2 regions of the Caulobacter sp. GW821-FHT09H08 genome follow, and region 2 is predicted to be linked to the other one. Evidence: riboswitches for the same ligand, from Rfam matches in the RefSeq annotation. Region 2 holds a riboswitch; the other holds the start of a gene.
What was found. A riboswitch is a leader RNA that binds a small molecule or an ion and turns the genes downstream of it on or off. The one in region 2 is predicted to bind cobalamin.

Region 1: another riboswitch for cobalamin. It lies ahead of cobO (cob(I)yrinic acid a,c-diamide adenosyltransferase); the one in region 2 lies ahead of AC07NN_RS08405 (TonB-dependent receptor plug domain-containing protein).

The regions. Positions count from the first base shown of each region.
Region 1 covers NZ_JBWKOC010000002.1:118,460-123,046, forward strand. Annotated here, with positions in the region: gene AC07NN_RS05890 (esterase-like activity of phytase family protein) at 1-1,358, shown strand, start outside; cobalamin riboswitch at 1,382-1,570, shown strand; gene cobO (cob(I)yrinic acid a,c-diamide adenosyltransferase) at 1,601-2,239, shown strand; gene AC07NN_RS05900 (DUF1636 domain-containing protein) at 2,236-2,640, shown strand; gene AC07NN_RS05905 (transglycosylase domain-containing protein) at 2,637-4,587, opposite strand, start outside.
Region 2 covers NZ_JBWKOC010000002.1:719,613-724,199, reverse strand. Annotated here, with positions in the region: gene AC07NN_RS08415 (MFS transporter) at 1-772, opposite strand, end outside; gene cobU (bifunctional adenosylcobinamide kinase/adenosylcobinamide-phosphate guanylyltransferase) at 886-1,404, opposite strand; cobalamin riboswitch at 1,441-1,629, shown strand; gene AC07NN_RS08405 (TonB-dependent receptor plug domain-containing protein) at 1,778-3,727, shown strand; gene AC07NN_RS08400 (aminotransferase class I/II-fold pyridoxal phosphate-dependent enzyme) at 3,736-4,587, shown strand, end outside.

The DNA of each region.
Region 1 (4,587 bases), 600 kb from region 2:
TCGGCGGCAAGACCTATGTCAATCACGGCCTGGTGGCGGTGGGCTGGCTGCCGGCGGCGACGCGCGACTTCAACGGCGAGAGCCTGGGCTCGTTCTCCAGCATGGCGTTGTCGGGCTGGAAGAAGAACGCGGATGGGTCCTACAGCGGGACCTTGCGCACTCTGCCGGACCGGGGCCCCAACAGCGTTGGCCCGTTCGCCGGCACGACCGACTACGCCAATCGCGTCCATGAGCACGCGATCACGCTGGTCCCGGGCAAGGGTCTGACCATCACCCCGACCGGCGGCTTCCTGCTGAAGGACCAGACCGGCGCGCCGTTCACCGGCAAGGATCCGGGCTCGAACATCCTGGAGCGCGGCGGCGCCCGCTATCCGTCGCCGGCCAGCGGCGAGGGGGCAGGGCGGATCAGCCTGGACAGCGAGGCCATCGCCTACCTCCCGGACGGGAGCTTCTACGTCTCGGACGAGTATGCGGCGGGCATCTATCTGTTCGACAAGACCGGCAAGCTGACCGGCGTCATCGAGACCGTCCCGGCCATCAAGCCGATCAAGAAGGGCGTGCTGGACTTCGGGGCCGAGAGGGCGCCGACCACGGGCCGCCGCAACAACCAGGGCCTGGAAGCCTTGGCGATCACGCCGGATGGCCAGCGCCTGATCGCCGTGCTGCAGAGCGCGACGATGCAGGACTCCACGTCCAACAACGCCACGCGCAACAACACCCGCGTGCTGGTCTATGACATCAGCAAGACCCGTACGCCCCTGGCTCCGATCGGCCATTACGCGCTGCAACTGCCGACCGTGCGCGAAGCCGGTGACGGCCAGGCGGCGGACGCCACGGCCGCTCAGTCCGAGGCCCTGGCGCTGAGCGACAGCCGCTTTCTGCTGCTGGCCCGCGACGGCAACGGGCGGGGCAAGGGCACGGCCAATGCGCCGGTCTACAAGAGCATCCTGCTGGTCGACCTGGCCGGCGCGACCAACCTGGCCGGCACGCCCTACGAGCAGGACGTGACGCCGATCGCCAAGGACGGCTTGCTGAATGCCGACATCAGGCCGGCCGCCCAGGCCGAGCTGATCAACATCCTGAACCCGGTCCAGCTGGGCGCTCGGGGCTTGAACCTGTCGGTCTCGCCCTCGACCCCGACCAGCCTGCCCGAGAAGATCGAGGCCATGGCCATGGGGTCGGCCTTCGACAGGGCCGCGCCGCACGACGTCTTCCTGCTGGTCGGCTCGGACAACGACTTCGCCAGCGCCAAGGGCCACGTGAACGGCCAGGACTTCGACGCCTCGCTGAAGGGCGAGACGGGGACGGGCGACAACGACAACCTGATCCTGGTGTACCGGCTAACCCTGCCCAACTGAGCTTGACCCCTCGGCCGGGCGCGCCTACCCCGGACGGCGAAGGCATGGAGGTCGCAAGGCCTCCGGGAACGCGGTGACCAATCCGCGGCTGCCCCCGCAACTGTGATCGTCCGTCGATCGTCACGGCACTCAGCCACTGGAGCTTCGGCTCTGGGAAGGCGCCGCGACGGGAGGGCGTAAGCCAGGAGACCGGCCTTCATCGTATCAACGCGGCCGGCGGGGTGTCCGGCGAGGGCAGGGTGATGAACAAAAAAGCCGACGCGGCGGAGGCCGCCCAAGAGGCCGCGAAGAACGCGCGCCATAACGCCAAGATGAAGGTCATCCAGGCCGCGCGCGCCAAGATGATGGCCGAGCGCCAGATCGAGAAGGGCCTGCTGATCGTCCATACGGGCGCGGGCAAGGGCAAGACGACGGCCGCGCTCGGCATGGTCTGCCGCGCCATCGGCCACGGCCAACGGGTCAGCGTCATCCAGTTCATCAAGGGCGCGATGGAGACCGGCGAGAAGGTCGTGTTCGACGCCTTCCCCGATCAGGTCGAGTTCCGGCCGATGGGCGAGGGCTTCACTTGGGACACCCAGGACCGCGCCCGCGACATCGCGGTGGCCCGCCAGGCCTGGGACGCGATCAAGGCCCGCATCGCCGATCCCGACTGGGACATGGTGGTCGCCGACGAGCTGAACATCATCCTGCGCTACGACTACCTGCCGCTGGCCGAGGTGCTGGAGGTGCTGGTCAGCCGGCCCGAGGGCAAGCACGTGGTGGTCACCGGCCGCAACGCGCCGGATGCCCTGATCGCGGCCGCCGACCTCGTCACCGAGATGGCCCAGGTCAAGCACCCGTTCCGCTCCGGCGTGAAGGCCCAGGCGGGGATCGAGTTTTGACCCTCCTGCGCGAGGCCGAAGACGGCCCGGCGGTGGTGGTCTGCAGCACCTGCCGCGTCTCGACGGAAGAGCGGGAAACGCCCGAGGGCGTGCGCGGTGGGGCGCTGCTGGCTGCGGCCTTGCGCGGGATTGCCGACGGAACGGGCGTGGCGATCCAGGAGATGCCGTGCCTGTTCAACTGCACGCAGCACTGCTCGATCCACCTGCGGGCTCCGGGCAAGATCGGCTACGTCCTGGGGCGGTTCGAACCGACAGCGGAAGCCGCGCGGGCGATCCTCGACTACGCTGTGGCCTACGCCGCCAGCGACGAGGGCGTGGTGCCCTACCGCCAATGGCCCGAGGGCGTGAAGGGCCACTTCATCGTGCGGGTTCCGCCGGCGGGGAGGCTGGTGGGAGACTAGCCCCGCGGCTCAGGCGGCGGAGGCGCGGCCGGGGCAGCGGGAACGGGAGCGACCGGCGCGGGCTCGGTCGGGACCGTCAGCGGCGCCACCGGCAAACCGTCGGGGCCGATCTCGCCTTCGAACGGCAGGCCGAGGTCCTCCAGCGGATCCTCTTCGACCGCCGGGCCGACGTTGCGACCCAGGGCGGATAGCATGAAGGCCTTCCAGATCTTGGCGGGCTCGCCGCCGCCGACCACGCCGTTCATCGAGCTGTTGTCGTCGTTGCCGACCCAGACCCCGACCACCAGGTCGTCGACATAACCAACGAACAGGGCGTCGTGATAATCCTGGGTCGTGCCGGTCTTGCCGAACGCGCCGGGGATGGCCGCTTCCAGGCCCGTGCCGCGATGGGTGGCCGAGCGCAGCAGGTCGCGCATGCCCAGCAGCACCTTCGGGTCATAGGCGGTGGTCTTGGGCTTCTTGAAGTCGTTCAGGGCGTGCGGGACGATCGGATATTCGCCGGCCGCCACCGAGGCGTAGGCGGCCGTCAGGCGGGTCAGGCTCATCGAGCCGGTGCCGAGCGCCATGGTCAGGTCGTCGGGGATCTTCTCGGTGATGCCCAGCTCGCGGGCGACCTTGATCACCTTCTTGGGGCCAAGGTCATGCGCCAGGCGCACGGCCGCCACGTTCGACGAGGCGGCGAAGGCGCTGATCAGGGGGATCTCGCGGTCGCGATACTTGCCCTCGTGGTTCTGCGGCGTGTAGCCGCTGACCTGCACCGGGGTGTCGAGGATCGGCGAGGTCGTGGTCATGCCCGACTGTAGGGCGGCCAGGTAGACGAACAGCTTGAATGACGAGCCCGGCTGGCGCTCACCGTCGGCGCGGTTGAACTGGCTGGTCCCGTAGTCGCGGCCGCCGACCATGGCGACGACGCGGCCGTCCTTGCGCATGGCCACCAGGGCGCCCTGGGTGATGTTCAGGACCTTGCCGTCGCGCTCGATATAGTCGTTGAGGATCCGCTCGGCCTTCTCCTGCATCTCGGGATCCAAGGTGGTCTGAACGACCGTCTCGCCATAGCGCGCGCCGATCGAGGCGCGGGCCTGGGGCAGGGCCCAGTCGGCGAAGTAGGAGCCAGTCGGCAGCTTGTCCTCGGACTCTACCGCCGAGACCTCGCCGACCGCGTCGGCCTGGGCCTGGGTGATGGTCTTGGTCTCGACCATGGCGCCCAGCACCACGCGCATCCGCTCGCGGGCGCCTTCGATGTTGTTGGTCGGCGCCAGGCGGGAAGGGGCCTTGACCAGGCCGGCCAGCATGGCGGCCTCGCCGACGGAGAGCTGCTCGGGCTGCTTGCCGAAATAGTGCCGGGCCGCGGCGCGCAGGCCAAAGGCGCCGTCGCCGAAATAGACTGACGACAGGTAGCGCGACAGGATCTCGGACTTGGAGAGGCGGGCTTCCAGATAGACGGCGATCAGCGCTTCCTGGGCCTTGCGACGCAGGTTGCGATCGCTCGAGAGGAAGGCGTTCTTGGCCAGCTGCTGGGTGATGGTCGAGCCGCCTTCGGAGACGCCGCCGGCCTTGGCGTTCTTGCCGAGCGCGCGGGCGATGGCCTTCGGGTCGACGCCCATGTGGCTGTAGAAGCGGCGGTCCTCGATGGCGATGAAAGCGCCGGGCACATAGGCCGGCAGCTTGGCCACGTCGATCGGGGCTTCCTTGTACGACCCGCGACGCGCGATCGGCGAGCCGTCCTCGGCGACCAGCACGATGGCGGAGTTGTTCAGCGGCTCCAGGGCGCGGCTCAGCGGCAGCGACCAGAACAGCGACCCGATCAGCACGATCACCAGCACCACGGCGGCGGCCGCGCCGATCAACCAGGCGGGACGCTTCCAGATCGGCGGCTTCTTGATCTTGACCGGCTCGGCCGGGGATAGGGCGGCTTCAAGAACGGCCTCGACGGCTTCGGGCAGTTCG
Region 2 (4,587 bases):
TGTCGAAGTGCTTGATGCGCTCGAAGAAGAACAGGAACAGCGTCCCGGCGATGCCCGGCGCCAGGCCCATCAGCAGGTCAGCGAACAGCAGCCGCTGGACCGAGGGGCGTTTCAGCAGCTGGAGATACTGCTTGATGCCGCTATCGCCCTGCTTGGGCGGAGGCGGCGGCTCGCCGACGCTGGAGACGGCCAGCAGGATGGTCAAAGGCGCCAGGATGACGATGAACCAGCCCATGGCGCGGACGCTGGCGATGTGGTCGCCCTTGAACACGCCGGTGATCAGCGGCGGCAGGCACAGCACCAGGATCATGCCCACCACGTTGCCGGCCTGCCACCAGCTGTAGATCCGCGATCGCTGCTGGTAGTCGCTGGACAACACCGCGCCCCAGGCGGTCTGGGACAGCGAGGTCATGGTGTAGCCGATGTAGAGCACGGCCAGCCAGAACCAGAGATACAGCGGCCCGACCCCGGGCTTGGCCATGAAGAGGGCGAAGACGCCGACCGCCAGGATCGGCGCGCCGATCAGCATCCAGGTGCGAAAGCGGCCCAGGCGCGTGCGGGTTCGGTCGAGAATGCCGCCGAAGATCGGGTCGAAGATGATGTCGACCAGCTTCACGATCAGGAACGCCGCGCCGACGGTCGTTAGCGAGAGTCCCAGCGAGTTGATGTAGTACTCGGGCAGATAGACCACGAGCGGCAGGCCCATGGCCGCGATCGGGATGCAGGGCGCCGCGAAGGCGGCCAGCGACCAAGATGAACGTCTGTCGGTCATCGTGTTACTCCTCCCCGCGCTGTTGATCGCGCTCGGTCACTCCGCCTTTGGACGGCTGTTTGAAACGAGTGTGCGAGCAATGTTCGTCGAGCGCCAGCCCTTCTGAACAATGATCAGTTTTGCGGCTTCAGACGCAGGGGGAGACCGGCGGCGACAAGGTAGACCTCGTCGACCGCCTGGGCGAGCCGCTGGTGCAGTCGTCCGGCCTCGTCGCGGAACCGGCGTCCCAGCGGGGTCTCCGGCACAATCCCCATGCCTACCTCATTGCTGACCAGCCAGAGCCGGGCAGAGCAGGCGGCCACGGCTTGCACCAGCGCGTCGGCGGCCGTCGGAACGTCCCGTTCGGCCAGCATCAGGTTCGAGAGCCACAACGTCAGGCAGTCGACCACGGCCACGGCGTCGACGGGCAGGGCGCCGATCGCGTCGACGAGGGCGAGGGGCGCCTCGACGGTCGTCCACGATTCGCCCCGGTCGGCGCGATGCCGGGCGATCCGTTCGGCCATCTCATCGTCGAAAGCCTGCCCCGTCGCGATCAGCATCGGACGCCCCGCGCCGGCGGCGTTTTCCGCCGCTTTCTGGGCGAAGGCGCTCTTGCCGGAGCGGGCTCCGCCCAACACCAGGGTGGTCGTCATGGAAGCTCCACATTGACGGTGTGCGATGCAGCATATAGGGCTGGCGACGCGTCAGGCTCCTCGAAAGAGGATTAAAAGGGAACGAGGTTCAAGACCTCGGCTGCCCCCGCAACTGTAAGCGGCGAGTTCTAGCGTCACATGCCACTGGGCCCTCACGGCCTGGGAAGGCGACGCCAAGAGCGATGACCCGTGAGCCAGGAGACCTGCCCGGCGCGGTCGTTCATCGCTTGGCCGGGGTGCGCCAAACGAACGGGGTCTCCCGAGAAACGACTGTCACAGGACCGCGTGTCGGTCCGAGGCGTACGCGTGGCTTTTAGAGCTTGCGAGTGCGTCGCGGGTCAGTGCGCGGATCGTTTCGAACGGGAAGAAGACCATGATCCGAGCGCTTTTGAGCTCAACCGCCATTTCCACCATCCTGATTGCCGGCGCCGCCATGGCCGACGAGCAGAAGGCCCCCGAGGCCGACGTCGCCGGCAAGGCGGGCGCCAACGGCGTCGCCGAACTGGTGGTCACCGCAACCCGAACCGCCCAACCGATCGAGAAGGTCGGCGCGTCCGTCACCGTCCTGACCCAGCCGGCCATCGAGGCCAGCCAGGCGATCTCGGTGACCGAACTTCTGGCCCAGGCGCCGGGCGTCAGCTTCACCCGCAACGGCGGTCCGGGCATGACCACCAGCCTCAACATCCGCGGCGCCGAGACCCAGCACACCGTGGTGCTGATCGACGGCGTCAAGCTGAACGACCCGTCCTCGACCCAGGGCGGCTTCAACAGCGGCAACCTGCTGGTCGGCGACATCTCGCGCATCGAGATCCTGCGCGGCGCCCAGTCCACCCTGTGGGGCAGCCAGGCCATCGGCGGCGTGGTCAACATCGTGACCGCCGACCCGACCAGCCCGTTCACCAGCTCGGTCGACGTCGAGGCCGGCGCGCGCAAGACCGGCTACCTGCGAGCCGGCGTCGGCGGCGCCACCGAGAAGATCACCTGGCGCGTCGCGGGCGGCTACTACACCACCGACGGCTTCTCCTCGTACAAGCCGGGCAAGGAGAAGGACGGCTACCAGAACGCCGGTGTCTCCGGTCGCCTGCGCTTCCAGATCAACGAGAACGTCTCGGCCGAGGTCCGTTCGGTCTATTCGCGCGGCAAGAACGACTTCGACGGCTTCAACGTCGACAGCGCCGAGTTCGGCCGGACCAAGGAACTGGTCGTCTATAGCGGCCTGAACTTCGCCCTGCTGGACGGTCGCTGGAACAACCGCGTCGGCTTTGCCTACACCGACACCGACCGCGAGAACTACAACCCCGCGCGCGCCGTGCCGATGACCTTCGACGCCGCCGGCAAGAACAAGCGCTGGGAATACCAGGGCGCCTTCGCGATCACCGACATCGTCAACGCCACCTTCGGCGCCGAGAGCGAGCAGGCCCGCATGCGCACCCGCTCGCCGTCCGTCGCCCAGCCGCTGATCGCCTTCCGCACCGGCAAGGTCGGCGTCGACAGCGTCTATGGCCAGCTGCAGGTGGAACCGGTGAAGGGCCTGACCCTGACCGGCGGCCTGCGCTACGAGGACCACGACACCTATGGCAGCCACACCCTGGGTCAGGTCGCGGCCGCCTGGGCGCTGAACGAAGGTAACACCGTCCTGCGCGCCAGCTTCGGCCAAGGCTTCCGGGCCCCGGGCCTCTACGAGCTCTATAGCGAATACGGCAACCTGACCCTGTCGCCGGAAGACTTCGACAGCTGGGACGCCGGCATCGAGCAGCGCTTCCTGGGCGGCAAGGCCCGCGCCTCGGCGACCTGGTTCCACCGCGAAGCCGACAACGAGATCCGCTTCTTCTCGTGCGCCTCGGGCTCGACGACGGCGCTGTGCAATCCGGGCGGGACCTTCCGCTTCGGCTATTACGACAACGTCCAGAAGACCAAGGCCCAGGGCCTGGAGCTGATAGGCGAGCTGAAGCCGGTCGAGAGTCTGACCTTCACGGGCAACTACACCTATACCGACGCCGAGTCCGATAGCGGCGCCAGCAAGGGCAAGCAGCTGACCCGCCGGCCCAAGAACATGGCCAACCTGTCGGCGACCTATCGCTGGCCGGTCGGCCTGTCGACCACGGTGGCCGCGCGTCGGGTGGGCAAGACCTACAACAACGACACCAACACCCAGGTGGTCGCCGGCTACACGACCGTCGACCTGCGGGCTTCGTATTCGATCAGCGAGACCCTGGAAGCCTTCGGCCGCGTCGAGAATGCGTTCGACAAGGACTACCAGACGATCCTGAACTACGGGACGCCGGGACGCGGGGCCTTCATCGGCCTGCGCGCGCGGTTCTAGTCCCGGCCGTGGCGCCGATCCCCCCCATCGGCGCCTTTCGGCATGGCGGCCGTCTCCTCGAGGCGACGGCCGCCTATCCGGACGCGCCGCGTCCCTGGCTGGACCTCTCGACCGGGATCAATCCCGAACCCTGGCCCGGCGCACGGGCGTCGGCCGAGGCGCTGCAACGCCTGCCGGATCCGCGCGATCTGGCGCGGCTCGAGGCTGCCGCGGCGCGGGCCTTCGGCGTGAAGGATGCCGGCCGCGTCGTCGCCGCGCCCGGCGCGGAGGCGGCTCTGCGACTTTTGCCGGGCTTGCTGGGCAAGCCGAACGTCGCCCTGGTGGCGCCGATCTATGGCGGCCATCGCGAGGCCTGGGCGGCGCGATCGCCCCGGTCTGAGCCGTCGCTGGACGCCGCCGACGGGGCGGACGTGGCGGTGCTGGTCAATCCGAACAATCCCGACGGGCGGCGCATCGAGCGCGACGCGCTTTGCGAACAGGCGGCGGCGCGGTCCGAGCAGGGGCGCTGGACCATCGTCGACGAGTCCTTCGTCGAAGTCGCGCCCGACCTCAGCGTCGCCGACCAGGAGATCGATCGCCTGGTGGTGCTGCGCTCGTTCGGCAAGTTCTACGGCCTGCCCGGCGCCCGACTGGGCTTCGTCATCGCCAGTCGGCGCCTGGCCGAGCGGCTGCGGCTGCTGCTCGGCGACTGGCCGCTGAGCGCTGACGCGCTGGCGCTCGGCCTCGGCGCCTATGCCGACGTGGTGTGGCGCGAAACGGCCCGCGCCTGGCTCTCCGTTCAGGCGGCGCGGGTCGACGCCTTGCTCGTCGAGGTCGGGCTCACCCCGGCCGGCGGCTGCGATCTCTTCCGCTGGGTCGAG